3 regions of the Actinoplanes sp. CA-142083 genome follow, and region 1 is predicted to be linked to each of the others. Evidence: riboswitches for the same ligand, from Rfam matches in the RefSeq annotation. Region 1 holds a riboswitch; each other region holds the start of a gene.

Region 1 (6,951 bases):
GACCTGCATCGGTTCAGCTCCTCGCCCGCTCGACGGCCTTGCGCAGGGTCCTTCGGGTCAACTCGTCCGCTAGGTGGCGCTTGTACTCCTCGCTGCCCCGCTGGTCGGTGACCGGGTCGCAGCTGCGCGCCGCGATCGCGCCGGCCCGTTCGAAAAGAGGCTCATCGGCGACCTGGCCGCGCATGATGTCCGAAATTTCAGGAATTCCGGTGGTATTTGGGCCGACAGCAGCGAGACCGACGCGGGCGTCCGCGATGGTCCCGTCGCCGTTGAGCCACACCGCCGCCCCGGCGCTGACGACCGCCCAGTCTCCCGCGCGCCGCTCGACCTTCTCGTAGGCGCTGCCGTGGCCAGGCCGGCGCGGCAACCGGATCTCGGTAAGGATCTCGTCGTCCCCGACCGCCGTCTCGTAAGGGCCGACGTGGAACTCCTTCATCGAGACGACCCGCTCGCCCCGGGGCCCGCGGATCACGCACTGCGCGTCGAGCGTCGTGCACACCGCCGACAGGTCCTCGCTCGGATCCGCCTGGCACAGCGACCCGCCGAGCGTCCCCCGGTTGCGCACCACCGGGTCGGCGATCACCCGCTCGGCCTCCCGGAAGATCGGGAACGCCGCCGCGAGCTCGTCCGACTCCAGCAGCTCGCGGTGCCGGGTCAGCGCGCCGACGCGTACGTCATCGGTGTTGATCTTGATGTAGCCGAGCTCCTCGTGAAGAGGGTTGATGTCGATCAAGTATTCGAAGTTCGCCAGTCGAAGCTTCATCATCGGCAGCAGGCTGTGCCCGCCCGCGACGAGCCGCGCTGAGCTACCCAGACGTTCCAGCAGTCCGATGGCATGGTCCACAGTGGTGGCGCGTTCATACTCGAACGGGGCCGGCACCTGCACGCTGCACCTCCCAAACTGAATTTTCCTCGCGGGGGCGGGGCCTGGTGAACCTCTCGCGCGCGGTGATCAATGTCAACAGCGACCTAAGGGATCTCTTAACTAGCCGTTGACGATCAGCCGCTCGATCACGGAGGGTTTGGGCGTGCGGGACATCGTTGACGGGCTGGTGGCATGGCGCGCGGAGGGCCTGGCGTTCGCCGTGGCCACCGTCGTGCGCACCTGGAGCTCGGCCCCCAGGCAGCCCGGCTCGGCCATGGCGGTCAACGAGCGCGGCGAGGTTCTCGGCAGCGTTTCCGGCGGGTGCGTGGAGGGCGCGGTCTACGCCGCCGCCGAGGAGGTCATCGAGACCAAAAAGGCACAGCAGCACACGTACGGCGTGAGCGACGGCGACGCGTTCGAGGTGGGGCTGACGTGCGGCGGGACGATCGAGGTCCTGGTCCAGCCGTGGGTGGCCCTCGCCGACCTCGACAACGTGCTCGCCGCCCTCGTCTCGGGCCAGCCGGTCGCGACCGTCTCGGTGGGCAACAACCAGATCGCGGTCTGGCCCTCCCACGTCGTCGGCTCGCTGGGCGACGCCGGCCTGGACCGGGCGGCCGAGCAGCAGGCGGCCGGGATGCTGTCGGCCGGCACCACCGGCGTGATCCACCTCGGCGCCCACGGTGAGCAGCGCCTCGCCGCCGTCGAGATCTTCGTGCAGACCTATCTGCCGCCGCCCCGCATGATTGTCTTCGGCGCGATCGACTTCGCCGGCGCGGTGGCCCGGATAGGCGGCTTCCTCGGCTATCACGTGACCGTCTGCGACGCGCGTCCGGTCTTCGCCACCCACAAGCGTTTCCCGTCGGCCGACGAGTTGGTCGTGCAATGGCCGCATCTCTACCTGGAGTCCACGGCGGTCGACGAGCGCACCGTGCTCTGTGTCCTCACCCATGACCCCAAGTTCGACGTGCCGCTCCTCGAGGTCGCGTTGCGCACGCCCGCCCGCTACATCGGCGTGATGGGCAGCCGCCGCACCCATTCCGACCGGATGCGCCGCCTGCGCGAGGCCGGCGTCTCCGAGGCCGCCCTGGCCCGGTTGTCCGCTCCGATCGGCCTGGACCTGGGCGCCCGCACCCCCGAGGAGACGGCGGTCGCGATCGCCGCCGAGATCGTCGCGTCGGCGTGGGGCGGGTCCGGTCTGCCCCTCACCGGGCTGGACGCCCCGATTCACGGGTAGCCGTCGGGGTGCAACCCGGCCCTTTCCCGCGGTTCCGCCGCCGCCGGCCCGATCTCGTCCTGCGGCCGCGCTTGCACCACCGGCGGCCGCCACCGCGCGGGGACGCCGAGTCCCGCCCACCGCGCGCGGTCCATGTCTCCGATGCGGAAGCTTCAGTGGGCGGGAGCGGGGGACCCCTTTTCACGCCGGCTCGCCGGCTTGGGGTGAAGTCGCCTTGGACGCGACGGGCCGCCTTCAGGCCCAACCCGACAGCTAACCTCGCAGGCGGTTGAAGGACCAAGGATCGCTTTGTCTGCCCGTCTCCGCTCTGCCATGCCCAAGTTCGTCCTACTCGCGGCGTTTGCTGCCCTCCTGCCCCTTCTGTTCGCCCCGTCCGTGGCCCACGCGGCACCCACTTCCCACGCGGCTTCCGCCTCCCGCGCGGCTTCCCTCGCCCGCACGGCGTCTGTGTCCCACGCCGCGCCCCGCGCCCGCGCGGCGTCTCTCGCCCACGCCGCGCCTCACGCCCGCGTGGCGTCGCTCTCGCCGGCCCAGGCCGCGTTGCTGCGCGGCAAGCTCATCATCGCGGCGGCCAGCGCCCAGCGCGGCAAGCCCTATCGCCGAGGCGCCGCCGGCCCGACCGCGTTCGATTGTTCGGGCTTGTCCGGCTACGCCTACCGTGCCGCCCACATCAGCCTGCCCCGCACCGCGAACGCCCAGTACCGCGCCGCCCGCCCGGTCAGCCGCGCCGCCGCCCGCCCTGGCGACCTGGTCTTCTGGGTGCACGGCCACCACGCCTACCACGTGGCCGTCTACGCCGGCGCCGGCCGCGTCTGGCACGCCCCGAAGCCGGGCGACCGCGTCCGCCTGGCCAAGATCTGGAACCCCCGCGAGGTCCGCTACGGCCGCATCGGCGCCTGATCACCCCCGCGGCGGGGCGCCCACGGCGGCGCCCTTCCGCGGCCCGGCACCACCGCGGCAAGGCACCCATCCCAGCGGGACGCTCATCGGCGCGCGGCTCCCCTCCCATCCCAGCGCGGCGCCCATCCCAGCTGCGCCAATCCCAGCGCGGCGTGGCGCCCATCCCAGCGCGGCGTGGCGCCCATCCCAGCGCGGCGTGGCGCCCATCCCAGCGCGGCGGGGCGCCCATCTCAGCGCGACGCGCACCGCGGCGCGGCAGCCATCGCGGCGCCCGTCCGCCGAGAGGGCGCCGGCCGGTCAGGCGTCCGCCGCGACCGGGTCCTCGGCCGGCTGTCTGGCCCGGCCCACCGCCGCCGCCAGTCGGTCCAGGCCGACCACGACCGCCCCCAGCGCCCCGAAGATCAGGGCGAGTTGCACGAACTGCAAGCCCACCCAGTCGTACCCGTGCTCCCCGGGGTCGAGGAAGAAATACGGGTACCGCACCGGCGCCGCCGGCAGCAGGCCGCCCCGCAGCTCGATCATCACGCCGTAGCCGAGCGGGTAGGCAATCCACAGTGGAATGTCCCGCCAGCGGACGATCCGGTGCGGCCCGAACGCCACCCAGTCGACGAGCACGAGCACCGGCACCACGTAGTGCACCAGGAACAGCGACCGGTTGGTCAGCGCCACGCCCGGGTCGGCGGCGGCCAGGCCCGGCAACGGGTTCTCGCCGTGGTTGAGCATGAAGTGCGAGATCAGGCAGGTGATCAGGATCCACAGCGTGACCGCGCCGCGCCACCGGGGCGCGGGCGGCTCGACCGTGTCCCGCTTGATCATCCAGTACAGGGCGCCCACGAAGTACGCGAGCGTCAGCAGGTTGCTCTGCGCGGTGAAGTAGATGAGCCGCTGCTCCGCCATGAGCAGCCCCGACGCGCCGCACGCGACGATGGCCGCGCGCAGCCAGAACTGGGGCCTCTGCCAGACCATTGCTACCGCCCGGTCGATCCGTCGATGAGTTCCCGCAGGATATCGGCGTGCCCCGCGTGCCGGGCCGTCTCCTCCAGCATGTGCCCGATGACGAACCGCAGATTGCAGCGCGGCTGCCCGTCGTCGCGCGCGAGCATCGCCTCGAGGTCCCCGTCGGTGAGCACCGGCGCGACGCGTTGCCATGCGGCCTCGTACGCGTCAATGGCCTCGCGCAAGGTGTCGCCCTCCCGGACCTCTTCGTCCGGGAGCGTGACGTCCTCGCCCGCGAAGCGCACGAGAAACCACGACAGCTCGGCCCACGTCAGGTGTTTGACCAGCCAGAGCAGGCTGGTCCCGCTGCCGACCGGCGATCGGCGCGCGTCCTCGTCGCCGACCCCGATCACCTTGCGCACCAGCGATTCCCGCTGAAACTGCAGGAGCCCGACCAGCGTGGCGCGCTCCCCCGTCACCGTCCGCGGCGGTCGTCGATCAGGCACGGCGGGCCACCAATCCGTTGCAGGCCACGTCCTCGATCGCGGGACGCGGCTGGGGTTCGTCGCCGGCGTGCCAGTGGGCGACCGAGGCCAGCCCCGGCTCGACGAGCTCGTGGCCGGCGAAGAACGCCGCGAACTCGGCGCCGTCGCGCGGCACGAAGCGGCCGCCCGGGTTCTGCGCGGTCAGCTGGGCTACCGCCGCCGGCGACACGTACTCCCAGGTCGCGTGGCTGGCCGCCACGTAGCTGCCGGGCGCGAGCGCGCCGATCAGCGTGCGCACGATGCCCTGGGGGTCCTCGTCGTCGCGGATGAAATGCAGCACCGCCGCCAGCATCAGCCCAACTGGCTCGCCCAGATCGAGCGTCGCCTTGAGCGCGGGGTGGTCAAGGATCGCGGCCGGCGAGCGCAGATCGGCCTCGATGTAGGCCCGTCCCTCGCCGCGCAGCGCAGCCGAATGCTCCTGCACCAGCGGATCGTTGTCGACGAAGACGACGCGGGCCTCCGCCGGCACGTTGCCGGCCACCCCGCCCGGCGCCGGGATCCCGGTGCCGATGTCGAGGAACTGCCGCACCCCTTGCGCCGCGACATAACGCGCCGCCCGCCCGAGGAACCGCCTGTTCTCCACCGCCATGAGCCGGATCGTCGGCATGGCCGCCTCGATCGCGTCCCCCGACGCCCGGTCGGCCTCGAAATGATGCTCGCCGCCGAGCCAGTAGTTGTACCGCCGCGCCGGATGCGCCACCGTCGTATCGATCATTGTCGGCAGTCTAGGCGCGGTAACCATCGAACAGTGGCCCGCCGGCCCGCTCCAAGATCTCGATGGCGAAGGCGGCCGGATCGTCGCGGGCCGCCAGCCAGCGCTCGGCGAGTTCCGGGTCGAGCTCGCGCAGCTCCCGCAGCAGCCATTTCCCGCCGCTGATCCACCGCCCGGCGAACGCCGGCGCGGCCCGCCCCGCCTCCGTCCACAACGCCGCCGCGATCACCGCGCGCTCGCCCGCATCGCCGGCGTACCGATAGTCGTCGAGCAGGTCGGTGAGGCCGTACCGCAGCCGGTCGCTCTCGGCGGCCGGCAGCGGCCCCGGCCCGTCGGCGAGCACCCGCGCGCAGCGGGCCGGCAGGTCGCCCGGATCGCCGGTCAGCACCACGCCACCGGCGAGCATGCGGTGCGTGCTCGGCTTGCGTTTTGCCAGCTCGCCGGCGAGAAACCCGGCCAGACGCTCCGGCGTGTGCACGAACAGCTCCACCGGCCAGCCCTTGTAGCGCAGGCTTTCCCGATACCCCGGTTCGTCGTCGCGCATGACGACGATGTCCAGATCGGACCCGGCCGTCCGATGCGCGGTGACCACGCTGCCGGTGAGCATGGCCCACGAGGCGTCGGGAAACCGGTCGTGAACCAGCTCGCGTGCAACGGTCACGGGGTCCACTTGATGGCCTTGACGACGTAGTAGGCGGGCAGGGCGCTCAGCCCCGCATAGAGCTCCGCCGCCGGCTCCTCGAAGAACGCCTCCAGCCGAAGGCCGGCGTTGACGAACGCCATCACCACGTCGCTGACGGGCCACACGAACGCGGAGAACGGCGGCGGATCCGGCTCGCCGCGCGCGCCGATCGGGCGCTTGGCGTCGTCCTGGACGGCGTTCGGCCGCTCCCGTCCGAAGTAGTCGCCGGCCAGCGTGAGCCCACCCTCGTGGACGGCCAGCACCTCCCACACCGGGTGATGGTCGCAGAGCAGCACGGCGCCGCCGGGTCGCAGCCGCGCCGCGACCATGCCGGCGAACGCGGCGAGGTCGGGCACCCAGCAGATCGCGCCCCAACTGAGATAGACCAGGTCGAGTTCGACGAGGTCGCCGGGCGGGCTCATCATGTCGGCCCGGCGGAAGTCGGCGGCGACACCCGCCTCGGCCGCGCGGGCCCGGGCCATCTCGATGGCCACATCGGAGATGTCCACGCCCGTCGCGGTCGCCCCGAGGTTGGCCCAGGACAACACCTCGTCCCCGCACGAGCACGCGAGCTGCACCACCCGACGGCCCGCCACGTCACCGGCAAGCCGCACCTCGAACTCCTCGAGCACACCCTCGCCCCGCCGGAAGCGCTCGATGGGGACACCGGACCGCTTGGCGGCGATCAGGTTCCAGCTGGACCGGTTGGCCTCGGTGATCTCAGAGCTCGCCCTGATAGGCCAGCACCCCCCGGTTGACCGCCGCGATCGCCTTGCGGGCCGCGTCGCGCACGCCGGTCGAGGACGCCGGGGCCTCCTTGATCTGGCCGAGCAGGTCGAGCACCTGCCGCGCCCAGCGCACGAAGTCGCCCGCCGGCATGTCGGCGTCGTAGTTGTGGCCGCTCGCCAGCACCCGGGCCAGCGGCTCGCCGCGGGCCCACCGGAACATCGGCCACACGAAACCCGGGTCGGGCTCGCGGGTCAGGGCCAGGCCGTGGTCGGACTCGTCGGCGGCGATCTCGCCCCACAGCTTGGTGCAGGCATCCACGGCCGCGGTGATCGGGCCCTTCGGCACCGA
Region 2 (6,951 bases), 2.2 Mb from region 1:
CTCGGCCTGCAGGCGGCGGGCCACGAACGCGAGGGTCTGCGCCGACGACTGGTCGAGCCACTGGGCGTCGTCGACGACGCAGAGCAGCGGGCGGTCCCCGGCCGCGGCCGCCGAGAGCAGGGTCAGCACCGCGATGGCGACGAGGAACGGGCTGGGCACCGGCCCCTCGCGCAGGCCGAAGGTGATGGACAGGGCGTCGCGCTGCGGCCCGGGCAGCCCGTCGAGCTGGTCCAGCAGCGTCGCGCACAGCTGGTGCAGGGCGGCGAACGGCAGCTCCGCCTCGCCCTCGGCGCCGGTGACCCGGACGACGCGCAGGTCGCCGGCCGCCTCGGCCACCGCGTCCAGCAGTGCGGTCTTGCCCACGCCCGCTTCGCCGCGCAGCACCAGCGCGCCGCTGCGGCCGTCCCGTACCGCGCCGAGCAGACCGTTCAGCACCGCGATCTCGTCGCTCCGGCCGTGCAGCAAGCCGCCACCCCCTCATGTGTCCTCCTTGGTGGGAGCGCGCCCAGAGGGGTGTTGGTTCAAAAAGGTGATCCTCAGCTCTTCGGATCGTCCTTCCAGGCGTCCCGCAGATCGCGCTTGGTGGTGACCCACCACTCGCGGAACTCGCCGCCGAGGCTGCGCAGCGCGTGCCGGATGCCCGGGTCGTCGAGGCCGGCGCCGAGCATCTCGACCAGGCTGAGCGCCCACAGGACGGGCGCCAAGGCCAGGGCGAGCACGGCCGCCGGCCACCAACCGGCCGCCGCGTGCAGGACCAGCAGGGCGACCGCGACGACCAGCACGGCGAACGCCGCATACCCCGAACGCCGCATCAGCGCGGGCAGCAGCGGCAGGCAGCGCCACGGCAGCCGGCCGGCGGGCAGCAGGACCCGCGCGGCGAAACCGGCCAGCACGGCGGCCAGCACGGCGGAGACGATGCGGGCGAAAGTCGCCGCCGGGGACCACCACCAGTGGCCCACCAGCAGCAGCGCGCAGACGATGACGGCGCCCACGAACAAGCCGCGGCGCAGGCCGCTGAGCACACCACGGATCGGCCAGGTCATCGAGATCAGGTCGGGGCGGGCCGGGCTGATCCGGGCGACGTCGCGCAGGCCGCGCATCGAGCGGCGCACCCGCAGCCGCTCGGCGTCGATCATGGCGATCATCCAGCGGCCGTACGAGTTCTCCGGCTCGATCGCGAGCGCCGCCCGCACGGCGGCGGTGGCGGCCTCCCGGTTGCCGGCGTCCCGCTCGACCTCGGCGACCGTCAGCAGGCCCTCGACCGAGCGCGGGTCGAGGCTCAAGCCACGCGCGGCGGCGGCGCGGGCGCCCTCGTGGTCGTGAGCGGCGGCGAGGGCGCGGGCCAGCACCAGGTGGGCGGCGGCGCTGAGCTGGTCGAGGCGGACGGCCTCGGTGGCGGCGGCGACCGCGTCCCTCGAGCGGATCAGCAGGATCAGGTTTTCCGCACGCTCGGCGTGCGCGTCGCCCAGATGCGGCGACGCGGCGACGGCGGACTCGGCCGCCGCGAGGGCGGCGGGATACTCGCGGCGCATCCGCAGCACCGACGCGAGCAGGGTGAGCAGGCGGCCGTCGCCGGGCTCCTCGGCGAGCCCGGCCCGGACGATCCGCTCGGCGTCCTCGTACCGCCCGGCCTGGGCGAGGTGGTGGGCGCGCCGATAGGAGTCGGTCATCTCATCGGAGCTTGCGCTTCTTCAGGTACGCCGCGAGGTCGTCGTACTCCCCCGACTCGTTGGCGAACATCGCGACGTTGCGGGCGGTGGAGAACCACGCGTCGGTCGACGGCCGCACCTCGCGCGCGGCGGCCAGCATGTCGTGCTGGGAGATCATGCGGATCTCGCCGGTGGCGATCGAGTCGCGCATCGCGAACTCGGCGGCGGTCTCGCAGACGTGCGCCAGGTCGGCGCCCGAGTAGTTCTCGGTCGCATCCGCGACCTTGCCGAGGTCGATGCCCGCGACCGGGCGGTCGCGCAGGTGATACTCCAGGATCGCGGCGCGTGCGGCCTTGTCGGGAGGCAACACCAATAGCGTACGGTCGAGCCGGCCGGGCCGCCGCAGCGCGGAGTCGATGTCCCACGGGGCGTTCGTCGCCGCCAGCACGAAGACGCCGTCGTTGTTGCCGTCGACCCCGTCGAGCTCGGTCAGCAGCTGGTTGACGACGGTGCGCATGGACGACGAGTTGAGCTGGCTGCGCTTGTGGCCGAGCGCGTCGATCTCGTCGAGGAACAGCACGCAGGGCGCGTGGCCGCGGGCCGATTGGAACAGGTCGTGCAGGTTGCGCTCGGAGCTGCCGACCCACATGTTCAACACGTCGGTGATGGACAGCGAGATGAACGCGGCGCCCATCTCGCCGGCGACGGCCCGGGCCAGGAACGTCTTGCCGCAGCCGGGCGGGCCGTAGAGCAGCAGGCCGCCGCGCAGGCTCTTGCCGAACAGGCTGCGCAGCTTGGGGTTGCGCAGCGGGCCGAGGAAGGAGACCTCGAGGCGCTTCTTGACCTCCTGCATGCCGCCGACGTCGGCGAGGGTGATGGTGGACCGCTCGACGTCGAAGGTGCGGTCGGCGTGGCCCCGCACGGGGTCGGGCTCGTCGTCGGCCTTGGCGAACCTCGGCGGCACGATGTCGCCGAGATCCTGCTCCATGGCCGCCCAGTCGACGGTGTCGTCGCCTTTGGGCTTTTCAGCGGCCGGCTTTTCCCGCGCCGGCGACTCGGCCGGCGCCGGGCCGCCCAGCGCCGAGGTCATCAGGCGCTGGGCGGTCTCGTTGCCCGGCTCGCGGGCGAGGACCTGGGCCGCGTGGCCGATCGCCTCGGCGCCGCGGCCCGCCCCCACCAGCAGCTCGGCCAGGTGGAGCCGGAGCGTCAGGTCGTCGGGCCGGGCCTCGACGGCGGCGCTCAGGCTGTCGATGAGGGGCGAGTCGCTCATGACAGCAAATTATGCCCGCGCCCCCTGACAAGATCGCGGCGCGGTCACAGGGCCTCGTGGAAGAACGACGTGATGTCCGCCGCCAGCAGCTCGGGCACCTCCAGCGCCGCGAAGTGCCCGCCGGACGGGAACTCGGTCCACTGCCGGACGTCGTGACGCAGGTCCACCAGGGGACGGACCGGCTGGACGATGTCCTTGGGGAGGACCGCGATGCCGATCGGGACCGGGCACGGCACCGGACCGCTGCCGAGGCCGCTCTCCTTGACCAGGCGCGACGACGACCCGGCCGTGCCGGTGATCCAGTAGTGCATGACGTCGGTCAGGATCACCTCGTCCGGGATCGGATGGGCCGGGTCGGCCCACTGCGAGAATTTCTCCGCGAGGAAGGCGAGCTGGCCTACCGGGGAGTCGTTCAACGCGTACGCGATGGTCTGTGGCGCCGCCGCGAACAGCACCTGATGCGGGTGGCGATTGGCGGCCAGTTTCAGGGTCTTCTCGAGCCGTTCGGCGTCGAGCGGCGAAAGTTTCCCGTCGTAGGCGCCCCCGGTCGGCATGAAGTTGATGTGCACGCCGATCACATGAGCCGGGTCGGCGGCGGACACGAGGCGCGAGATGCCAGAGCCCCAGTCCCCGCCCTGGGTGCCGTAACGCTCGTACCCGAGATCGGCCATGAGTCTCACCCAGGCCTGCGCCACCCGTTGCTGGCCCCAGCCGCGGGAGCGGGTGGGCCCGGAGAATCCGAAGCCCGGAATCGCCGGGATCACCAGGTGGAAACGCGGCGTGAGCAGCGGGATCAGGTCGAGGAACTCGACCACCGAGCCGGGCCAGCCGTGAGTGAGGATCAGCGGGATCGCGTCCGGCGACGCCGAGCGGATATGCAAGAACCAGATGTTCTCGCCGTCGATTGTGGTCGTGAACTGCGGGTACGCGTTGAGCCGCGCCTCGTGGGCGCGCCAGTCGAGCTTCTGCCAGGCGTCGGCGAGCTGCCGCACCCGGTCGAGCGGGATGCCGTAGTCCCAGCCGGCGCCGGACAGCTCGTCGGGCCAGCGGGTGCGGGCCAGCCGCTCGTTCAGGTCGTCGAGCTCTGCTTGCGGAACGTGCACGCTGAATTCGTTCATGCTCCTAACGTTAGGTCCACTAACGTTAGGAGCGCAAATGTTATGCTGCTCACGTGGAGAGCGTGGAGCACCTGCCCAGCTGGCTGCTGACCCAGACCGCCGGGTTTGCGGGGCGCATGGTCAGCGCCCGGTTCGCGGATGTCGGCGCCCGCGGGTACCACTACCGCGTGCTCTCCTCGCTGGCCACCGAGGGCCCGGCCAGCCAGGCCGACCTCGGGCGGCGCGTGGGCATCCACCTCAGTGACATGGTCAAGGCCCTCAACGAGTTGGAGGCCGATGGTTTCGTCCAGCGTGTGCCCAGCCCCGACGACCGCCGCCGCAACATCATCACGATCACCGACGGCGGGCGGGCGCGCGCGGAGCAGCTGGCCCGGCAGGTCGGCTCCATCCAGGAGGAGCTGCTCGAGCCCCTCGACCGGGTGGAGCGCGAGCAGTTGACCACGCTGCTGGCGAAGCTCTACCGGCACCACCGTGTGCGGGAGGCCGCCCCGCCGCCCATGGACTGACGGCAGGTTTCCCGGTTGCCCGCGACACGGCGAGCCGCTAGATACGCGGAAGGGCCGCCTTCCGGCGGCCCTTCTTCGTGTTCCGGATCTCAGCCCGGTCGCCGGTAGCCGGCGATCGGTCCCCGTTCGATCGTCGCCATCCGTACATGGTCACCCGTGTGCGGGGCGTGCACCACCATGCCGCCGCCGATGTAGATGGCGACGTGATGGAGGCTTCCGGGGTAGTAGAAGACCAGGTCACCCGGTTGCAGCTCGTTCCGGGACACGGCCTTGCCCTCGTTCCACTGGTCCTTCGTGTAGTGCTCGAGATGCACCCCCACGCTGGCCCACGCCTCCTTCGTCAGGCCCGAGCAGTCGTAACTGTTCGGTCCGTCGGAACCGAAGACATAGGGCTTGCCGATGAGGTCGCATGCCTTCTGCGCCGCTCGGCCGCCCTTGTCGTTGGTGTAGGTGACGGGGCACGGTCCGGTCTTGTACGGGCCGTCGGCCTCGCCCGCCGAGCCGTACGCCTGGATCCGCAGCTTCTGCAGGCTGTCGATCTTCTTCTGGATCGCGGCCTTCTGCTTGGCCAGGTCGGCATCGCGGGCCGCGATGGACTTGGTCAGCACGTCCAGGTCGGACTTCATGCCGGCGTACTTGTCGCGAAGTTTCGCGACCCCGGCGATCTGGTCCTGCTGGTGCCGAGCGAGCTGATCGAGATAGGTCAGCTTGTCGGTCAGCCCGGTGGGCGACCCGCTCACGATCATGGCGTTGAAAGCGTTCGGCGCGCCCTGCTTGTACGCGTCGACCGCCATGCCGCGAACCTGAGAAAGGGCGACGTCCACCTGCACCTGGAGCGGGGTGAGCTGCTTGGTGAGGTTCTTCAGCTGAGCCTGGTTCTTGAGCAGTTTGCCGTGCACGTCGTTGTACTGCTCGATGACCGGCTCGAGTTGGTTCCACTGCTTGTCGATCTCGGCCTCGACGGTGGCCGGGTCGGGTGCTGCGTGCGCTACGGACGGGCCGGTGAGAACGATCCCGACCGCGGCGACGGCGCAGACGATGCTGCGCAGAACTGCGGCGCGGCGCGCCCCAATCCGTTTCACGTAGGTGCGTTATCCCTTCTTCCCTCGCGCCGCCGACCGGGTTAGCTGACGGGTTCGGGCGGGAAGCGCGCCCGGCCGCAGGGGGACTGCGGCTTCACCCCGACTACTCGGGTCCCCGGTTCGCCGCATGCGGCGATTAGGCGGTGATCCGTCAGATCGGCCGGATGGACGATGGGGGGCTGCCGGACCGCCGACCACCGTACCCTCGATCATGCGGGTAACTGAAGTTGCCACGACGGGGAAACTTCCTGCACGGCTTTCGCTACCCAGCGTGGTCAGAGAGGCCAGGCATCCAGCGCGCGGTCGAGCCACGGGACGACCAGGATCACGGTGGGTAGTACCAGCAGGGCAAGCGCGACGACCGCGACGACCGTGTTGAGGGCCGCCGAGGGGCGTTGCGGAGCCGCCAGGCGGTCCAGCCGGCGTCGTTGCGAGTTTCGTTCGGGCACGACTTCCTCCGCCAGGGGGACAGCGTCGGTCAGGCGTTCGAGCGCGCCGCGCAGGGGCGCGGCGCCGGCGCGTTTCCGGGCGGCGTCGTCGGCCACCATCTCCAGCAGCACGTGTACGGCGTCCAGCGGCGCCCGGCTGCGCAGGGGACGCGGCACGGCGCGATAGAAGGCCGTGAACGACTCCATGACCACCTCGTGCCGGTGGCGCAGGTGGGTCTGCTCGTGGGCGAGGACGGCGTCGACCTGGTCGCGGTCGAGCAGGCGAAGCGCGCCGTCGCTGAGCACCACCCGCGCCTCCCGGCCGGGCACGCAATACGCGAGCGGCAAGTTTCCGGCGAGGACGCGAACGTTTCCGGCGTCCAATTCCTCGCGGTGCTCGGCCTTGTCGAGCAGGTCGACGAGCAGGCGGTGTTTCGCGCGGCGGGCCCGCGAGCGCCGCGAAACTCCCCACAGCGAGACGAGCAGCCGCAGCACGATGATCGCGGCCACCGCCAGGGCGCCGATCAGCGCGGCGGCGGTGACCGGCTTTCCGGAGCCGGCGGCGCGGGTCAGCTCCTCGGGCGCGGCGAGCACGACGCCGAGGGCCGAGAGCACGGCGGCCAGGGTGACGGCCTGCCACAGCAGCACGGCGGCGGCGGGCGCCCGGTCGGGCCAGCGGGCCCGCGCCAGCAGGCCGGGCACGATCAGCGACAGGGTGAGCCCGAGCGCGCCGAGCAGCAGCGCGGTCATCCGGCGATCCCGTGGCTCTCCATCACTTCTTGGTGGCGGCTTCGATGGCGGCCTGCAGCGCCGCCGGCGAAAGTTGCCCGACGAAATACGCCAGCGCGGCGTCCTGATCGGGCGAGGCGCTGAGCGCGTCGAGCATGACCGACGCCGT
Region 3 (6,951 bases), 2.8 Mb from region 1:
ATCGCCAGTGCCGCAAGGCGCTCGAGCGCCGAGGCGAAGCTCTCGGCGCCGAGCAGACGCACCGAGAGCTCGTGCAGCAACCCGGCCAGTTCGACCGCGTGCGGGCCGCTCAGGGCGGCGGAGCGCGCGCTGCGGGTGCGCGCGGGACGGCTCAGTAAACGAGCGGGGCCGCGCGTCGGCGCAGAAATCCGGCGATTCGGGACAGACACGCGGGGAATATTGCCATGACCATCGACGAACACGGAAGTTCGGTGCCCCTACCGGGTGGTGTCGCCGGGCGCGGCGGCCTGGTCGGAGCGGCGATTCTCCACCGCTTCGGGGTCGTCCTCGCGCCGGTCGGAGTCCGCCAGGATCGCTTCGGCCTGTGCCCGCGGGTCGGCGCTGCCGGCCACACGTTCCTCCGGCAGCAGCTCGGCCGCGCGTTGCTCGATCCGGTCATCGCTCATAGATGATCAAATACCCCGGCCGGCAAGCCCCTGAAACACGTCGCCGCCCCCGGGCGAACCCGGGGGCGGCGTACGAGATGTCGGTGTGCATGTCGCCTCGCGGCGAAAGGCACAACACGGCTCCAGCCGAACGGTATTCCGTGAAGGCAAAGTGGTGAGGCCCGGGGACACTGGACACACCGACATCTGTTCTCAACGGTCGGCCCTCGACCATGATTCCGTTAGCAACTGTGACGCCGGTCACCCCTCCGTGGCCTGCTTGGCGCGGTCGTAGGCCATCTGGAGGAAGTCGGAGGCGGCCGTCGCGGTCAGGGCGGTGGCGACCAGGCGGGTCAGGCGCGGCGCGAGGACCAGGCCGCCGGTGAGGCCGGTGGCGACCCACACGGCCAGGCAGAACGGGCAGGTGACCAGCTCGCCGAGCCCGTGCCGGATGGAGTTGCCCTCGTCGCGCACCTCCTCGTTGAGCTCGCCGAGCCGGCCGGCTCGGCGTAGCGGGCGAGCGGCGCCCGCAGCGGGCTCGCCACCGCGTCCTTGGCGAGCAGGCGGCTCAGCTTGTGGGTGGCTATCGAGATCAGCAGCACGTCGGCGGCCGCGGGCCGGTCGGGTACGCGCTTCCCGGTGACCTTCGCGGCGGCGGCCAGTCCGGCGGCGAGCGCGCCGAACGCGCCCATCGCCACGGCGTACCCGGCGAGAGGCCGGTGCTCGTGCGGCGCGTACGCCTGACCGACGCGCTCCACCCGGTCACGCAGCGACTCAGTCACACGGCCTCCTCAGAAGTCCTGGGTGAGACGGGACGGGTCGACCTCGCGGCCCGGGTAGCGGGTCATGTACTCGGTCTCCAGCTCAGCCGTGCGCCGGAAGTGGTTGTCGAGGGCCGCGTCCGGGCCGTGCCGCAGCGTGGACATCCGGGCGCGGTAGAGGCTGGACAATTCCCGGAACAGGTCCTCGTCGTCGAGCGTGGCCGGGTCCACGCCGATCTCGGTCTCGGCGTCCGTCATCGTGCACCTCCGTGTGGGTCATCACCTGGCAGGACGGTTGCCCGCGCCGACGAAGGGCAAACGTGCCGCCGGTACGCTCGTGTGCATGAAGGGGCTCTGGACGCCGGCGTGGATCGCGCGGCACGTCCTGGCGCTCGTCGCGATCGCGGGCTGCCTCGGGCTGGGCTGGTGGCAGTTCAGCCGGGCCAGCGGGGGAAACACGCTCAGCTGGGGCTACACGTTCGAGTGGCCGGTCTTCGCGGCCTTCTTCGCCTTCCTCTGGTACCGCGAGGTCCAGCTCGCCCGCAAGCCGCCCGAGCCCGCGGAAGAAAAGGACGAAGAGCCCGAGAAGCTTCCAGGTTCGCCTGTTACGGTCGGCCGGCCCGTGCGTGTCGCGGTCGACCGGGCGCCCGCCGCGGACGACCCCGAGCTGGTGGCTTACAACGACTACCTCGCCTGGCTGGCCGAGCACCCCGGCGCCGGGGCGATGGATTACCCCGGATACTCCAAGAAATAAAGGGACGTGGCACTGTGCAGGGAGCGCTCACCCGCTATCGGATCATCGCGTGGATCGTGGGCGTCTGCCTGCTCACGATCGTCCTGGTCGGCATGCCGCTGAAGTACCTCGGCGACAACGACACCGTGGTGGCGATCGTCGGCCCCGCGCACGGCTTCCTCTTCATGGTCTACCTGGTGCTGACCTTCGACCTGGCACGCCGGGCGGGGTGGCCGTTCCTCCGGATGATCATCGTCATGGCCGCCGGAACCATCCCCTTCCTCTCCTTCTGGGCGGAGCGTAAGGTCAGCCACGCGTGGGTTCCCGCCGACCTGGCGAAAAGTCCGGTTTAAGCGGTCGAATAACCCGCAGTCTTCGTCGAATGACAATGCGTTATCGGGATCAATGGCGCATATCTGGCCTTTTCCTTAAATCCCGCGTAGAGACCTTGATTTTGATTCGCGCATCGATAAGTTAATGCGGTTGGTTCGGTCCGCAGCCACACCCCTCCGTGGCGCCGGCCAACGCCGCCCAATCGACGCGGTGTCCCGTCACGCCCTCCCCCAGGGCGGACGCGGTAGTCGCGCCGAACCGGGGAACCGCGTTTCTGGGGTGAATCCGCGAGAGCGGTAGGGCCTTCTTCCCGCCCGAATCCGACAGCTAACCCGGTCGGCGGCCAGCAGCGGAAGAAAGGTCAGCAACCGGTGCCAACCCCCCGCACCAGGCTTCGGGCACTCGCGGTCGCGGCGATGGCGATCGCGATCACCGGATCCATGGCGACCGCGGCACACGCGGCGCCGTCCGAGACCGAGCTCAAGAAGCAGATCGAGACCGCGTCGAACCAGCTCGAGGACATCACCGAGTCGTACAACAAGCTCAAGATCGACCTGAACAAGACGGCGACCGACCAGAAGACCCTCCAGGCCTCGCTGGCGCCCGCGAAGGCGAAGCTCGTGGTCGCCGAGGCTCAGGTCAGCAGCATCGCCGCTACGGCCTACAAGCAGGGCCGGGTCGGGCCGATGAGCGCGATCCTGGGCAACCAGCAGGGCGGCCTCGTCGAGAAGATGAGCTACCTCGAGATGATCAACCGCGCCAACCAGCGGGACATCGACGACTACACCGCGACCACGCAGAACTTCGCCGACCGGCAGGCCGCCCTGAAGACCACGCAGGCCAAGCAGGCGGCGCAGCTCAAGGCGATGGACACGCGCAAGAAGACGATCGAGGCGAACATCAAGAAGCTGCGCGCCATGCGGGAGCAGGCGTACGGCAGCGCGACCGAGACCGGTGTCGCGGGAGCGGCCGGCCCGGCGCCGTCCATCTCCGGCAAGGCCGGCGTCGCCGTCGACTTCGCGTACACGCAGGCGAACAAGCCGGCCTACTACGGCTACGGCGACGCCGGACCCAACACGTTCGACTGCTCGGGCCTGACGATGGCCGCGTGGGCGAAGGCCGGCAAGTCGCTGCCGCACAACGCCGCCGCGCAGTACAGCGCCACCGCCCGCATCAGCAAGTCCCAGCTCCAGCCGGGCGACCTGGTGTTCTATCGCAGCCTCGGCCACGTCGGCCTGTACGTCGGCGGCGGAATGATCATCGACGCGTCCCGCGAGGGCGAGCCGATCAAGAAGAGGTCGATCAACATCATGACCCCGTACGGCTACGGACGCGTGAAGTAACCCCGGACGCAATGAAGGCCGGTACCCGAGGGGGTACCGGCCTTTCGCGTCGCGGAAGGGGGATCAGGCGGCCTGCAGGCCCTCGGCCCGGGCCAGCTCGCGCAGCCGGCCGAGCGCCTGGATCTCGAGCTGGCGGATGCGCTCGCGGCTGAGCGAGAAGCGCGAGGCCACCTCGGTCAGCGAGTGCTCCCGGCCGTCCTCGAGGCCGTAGCGCGCCCGCATGATGCCGGCCGAACGGTCGTCGAGGTGGTTGAGCAGACCCTCGATGCGCTGGCGCTCCAGGGCCGTCAGCACGATCTCCTCGGGCGAGGGTGCGTCGCTGTCGGCCACCAGGTCGCCGAGGTTGGTGTCGCCGTCGTCGCCGACCGGGGTGTCCAGGGACACGGTGTCCTGGGCCCAGCGGGTGAGCTCGTTGACCCGCTCGACCGTCACGCCGAGAGCCTTCGCGATCTGCTCGGGCTCGGGGTCGGCGCCGAGCTCGCGGACGAGCTGGCGGGTCACGTTGCGCATCCGGTTGACGTCCTCCACCAGGTGCACGGGGAGGCGGACGGTGCGCTCCTGCTGGGCGATGGCCCGGCTGATCGCCTGCCGCACCCACCAGGTGGCGTACGTCGAGAACTTGTAGCCGCGCTCGTAGTCGAACTTCTCGACCGCGCGCACCAGGCCGGTGTTGCCCTCCTGGATCAGGTCGAGCATCGGCATGCCGGAGCGCACGTAGCGCCGGGCGATCGACACGACCAGTCGCAGGTTGGCCCGGATGAACAGATCCTTCGCCCGCTGACCCTCGTAGACGATCCGCTCCAGCTCCTCGCGGCTCACGCCTCGCGGCGTCTCGCCCTCGTCGAGCAGGAACTCCGCGTAGAGGCCCGCCTCGATCTGCTTGGAGAGGTCGACTTCCTCGGCTGCGCTCAGCAGTGGCGTCCTGGAGATCTCGTGCAGGTAGACGCCGACAAGGTCACGCTCCTCGGCGACCTGGTCGGTCCGCATCACGGTGTTCTTCTCCACGTTGCCCACGGTCCCCTCATTGCGTTCACTACTTACCCCGTTACGGGCAAACCCTGTGTTCATCAGTTCCTCCCCGTAACGTCCGCAGTTCGTACTTTGCGGTTACTGGCATCTACACAACAAATGACTGCTCGCACTGATTCCGGCTGGTGGGTCGAAAGTGTCACGAATGCCTGGGTGATTGCTGAGAGCCGCGTGCGATGTTCCTGAAGAGGGCTCTTGGCACAGCATTCGCGCGCCGCAGCCGCGGTCGGTCACGCAGCAGAACGCTTACCCGCGTCGGTCTCCATGACACCATCGGCCCCCCACCTGTCGCAGCGACGGGCATCACCACCGACCTTGGGATGTCCATCACTACCCAGTACGGCCGTTCGGCTTCCTGGGTTCACGTGCAGCATCGACAGCTTCGCGACCGGCTTGAACCAAAAATCTCATCAAAAAGATCCCGGGGCGCGGTGCCGAACGGGACCACCTGCCACAATGCGGCACGGCGCGCCATAGTTCACTCGCCCGCAAGGGTGACGCCCGTGCAGGTGACGGCCTATTTCGTAACTGTGCGCGACCACCAGGCCATCCTCCGCCGAGCGTGACGAGAACCACACCGTCCCGGGCGGATGAACGGGCAACATGATCCCCATGGGCAATGGGCGGACGGTCTTCGTCACTGGCGGCGCCGGCGGGCTGGGAACGGCCACGGTGAGGGCCTTCCTGGCCGACGGGTGGCGGGTCGTCGCGCCCGTGCGGCCGGGCCGGAAAGGGCTTCCGGAGGGCGCGATCACGGTCGAGGCCGACCTCGCCGATGAGACGGAAGTCACTGCCGCGATGGCCGTCGCGGCGGGCGATCCGGAGGCGCCGTTGCGCGCCGTCGTCAATCTGGCCGGCGCGTACGGCGGCAGCGGGCTCGTCGCGGAAGCGCCCGTGGCGGAGTTCGAAGGGTTGCTGGCGCGCAACCTCCGGCCGACCTATCTGGTCACCCGGGCGGCGCTGCCGCATCTGGTGGCGGCCGGCGGCGGCGGGATCGTGTGCGTGTCGTCGCGGGCCGCGGTGGCGCCGTGGCCGGGCGCGGCCGGATACATCACCGCGAAGGCGGCGGTGCTGGCGTTCGCGGGCGCGGTGGCCGTCGAGTACAAGAAGCAGAAGGTCCGCTGCAACACGATCCTGCCCAGCGTCATCGACACCCCCGCCAACCGGCGCGACATGGCCGGCGCCGACTTCTCGAAGTGGGTGAAGCCGGAAGAGATCGCGCCCACGATCCTCTTCCTGGCCTCCGACGCGTCGGCGCCGACCACGGGCGCGCAGATCCCGGTGTACGGGCAGAGTTAGAGCACCTCCGCGAGCTGGTATCCGAGGGCGGTCGCGCCGGCCAGCAGCGGGGCGCCGGCCAGGATCAGCGCGCGGACCCGGGAGCGGGCCGGGGTGACCGGGGCGGGCAGCGGCAGGCGGGCGCGGATCTCGGCGGCGACCTGGCCGGGAGTGCCGTTCGCGTCGATCACGACGAAGCTGTCGTACTCGGGGAGCGAGCGGTAGGCGGCCGCGGCGGCCGCGAGGTAGTCGGTGCTCTCGTGGTCGTAGCCGCGGGCCTCGATCCGGTCGTGTGCCACCTGGGGGTCGACCACCAGCAGGAAGGTCACGTCGGGCCTCGGGAACAGGCGGTAGGCCCAGCGGGCGCGGCGCTCGGCGGCGGGGCGGGCGGCCCGGGCGCGCAGGCTCGCGTACTGGCAGACGGCGTACCGGTCCATCACGGTGATCTCGCCGGTCAGCGCGCGGCGCAGCAGGGTACGCAGAATGGCGAGCCAGCGCAGGACCGACTCGACGAACAGCATCGTTCGCCGGCCCAGCAGGTCCTCGGCGTCGTCACCGCGACCGAGCCGGGCGGCGAGCCGGCCGAACCAGCGGCGGCCGCCCGCGTTCCGGCGGTAGGCCGCGTTCAGCCCCTCGGCGGCCAGGTCATCGGCGAGCCGGTGGGCCTGCGTCGTCTTGCCACTTCCGTCGATCCCGACGAGGGCAATCGTGCGTGGCTGCGGGGTCATGCTGAGCGGTCCTTGGCATGCCCTTCTGGCCCTACGGGCACTGCGCTGACTCCGGTGCAGTCGGTCATGCCCACCAACGGTAACTGGCGGTGCCCAGAGGGTTTCACAGGAAACGGTGCTCAGTCCGTACCAAAATGGGGTTAAGCAGTTGATTCTGCTTGTGGTTCAGAGCGGGTCGGGTCGGGTACGGGTTACCGGCACGGACCGGAGTCGAACAGGGAGAACGCCCATGCCGCACCACGTGGACGCCGGCCTGGCCACCACGCTCAAGCGGGTGGCCTCCACGCTCAAGACGGCCGACATCCCCTTCGCGCTCGGCGG

Evidence for each region. A riboswitch is a leader RNA that binds a small molecule or an ion and turns the genes downstream of it on or off. The one in region 1 is predicted to bind cyclic di-AMP.
Region 2: another riboswitch for cyclic di-AMP. It lies ahead of ACQPZX_RS29205 (NlpC/P60 family protein); the one in region 1 lies ahead of ACQPZX_RS19285 (C40 family peptidase).
Region 3: another riboswitch for cyclic di-AMP. It lies ahead of ACQPZX_RS06980 (NlpC/P60 family protein); the one in region 1 lies ahead of ACQPZX_RS19285 (C40 family peptidase).

Annotation. Positions count from the first base shown of each region.
Region 1 is NZ_CP192076.1:4,209,516-4,216,466, reverse strand. It holds gene ACQPZX_RS19300 ((2Fe-2S)-binding protein) at 1-9, opposite strand, end outside; gene ACQPZX_RS19295 (FAD binding domain-containing protein) at 14-844, opposite strand; gene ACQPZX_RS19290 (XdhC family protein) at 1,029-2,099, shown strand; cyclic di-AMP (ydaO/yuaA leader) riboswitch at 2,232-2,381, shown strand; gene ACQPZX_RS19285 (C40 family peptidase) at 2,610-2,999, shown strand; gene ACQPZX_RS19280 (Pr6Pr family membrane protein) at 3,297-3,965, opposite strand; gene ACQPZX_RS19275 (DinB family protein) at 3,968-4,441, opposite strand; gene ACQPZX_RS19270 (SAM-dependent methyltransferase) at 4,434-5,195, opposite strand; gene ACQPZX_RS19265 (nucleotidyltransferase domain-containing protein) at 5,206-5,853, opposite strand; gene ACQPZX_RS19260 (class I SAM-dependent methyltransferase) at 5,850-6,506, opposite strand; gene ACQPZX_RS19255 (DEAD/DEAH box helicase) at 6,595-6,951, opposite strand, start outside.
Region 2 is NZ_CP192076.1:6,361,651-6,368,601, forward strand. It holds gene ACQPZX_RS29180 (ATP-binding protein) at 1-465, opposite strand, end outside; gene ACQPZX_RS29185 (tetratricopeptide repeat protein) at 537-1,670, opposite strand; gene ACQPZX_RS29190 (AAA family ATPase) at 1,672-2,919, opposite strand; gene ACQPZX_RS29195 (epoxide hydrolase family protein) at 2,964-4,037, opposite strand; gene ACQPZX_RS29200 (MarR family winged helix-turn-helix transcriptional regulator) at 4,091-4,543, shown strand; gene ACQPZX_RS29205 (NlpC/P60 family protein) at 4,633-5,625, opposite strand; cyclic di-AMP (ydaO/yuaA leader) riboswitch at 5,642-5,778, opposite strand; gene ACQPZX_RS29210 (M56 family metallopeptidase) at 5,901-6,803, opposite strand; gene ACQPZX_RS29215 (BlaI/MecI/CopY family transcriptional regulator) at 6,826-6,951, opposite strand, start outside.
Region 3 is NZ_CP192076.1:1,454,079-1,461,029, reverse strand. It holds gene ACQPZX_RS07010 (ANTAR domain-containing protein) at 1-209, opposite strand, end outside; gene ACQPZX_RS07005 (hypothetical protein) at 258-446, opposite strand; partial or broken gene ACQPZX_RS07000 (DUF1360 domain-containing protein) at 687-1,207, opposite strand; gene ACQPZX_RS06995 (DUF6158 family protein) at 1,217-1,444, opposite strand; gene ACQPZX_RS06990 (hypothetical protein) at 1,530-1,940, shown strand; gene ACQPZX_RS06985 (DUF3817 domain-containing protein) at 1,955-2,272, shown strand; cyclic di-AMP (ydaO/yuaA leader) riboswitch at 2,483-2,609, shown strand; gene ACQPZX_RS06980 (NlpC/P60 family protein) at 2,624-3,595, shown strand; gene ACQPZX_RS06975 (sigma-70 family RNA polymerase sigma factor) at 3,659-4,663, opposite strand; gene ACQPZX_RS06970 (SDR family NAD(P)-dependent oxidoreductase) at 5,228-5,923, shown strand; gene ACQPZX_RS06965 (dTMP kinase) at 5,920-6,630, opposite strand; gene ACQPZX_RS06960 (nucleotidyltransferase) at 6,860-6,951, shown strand, end outside.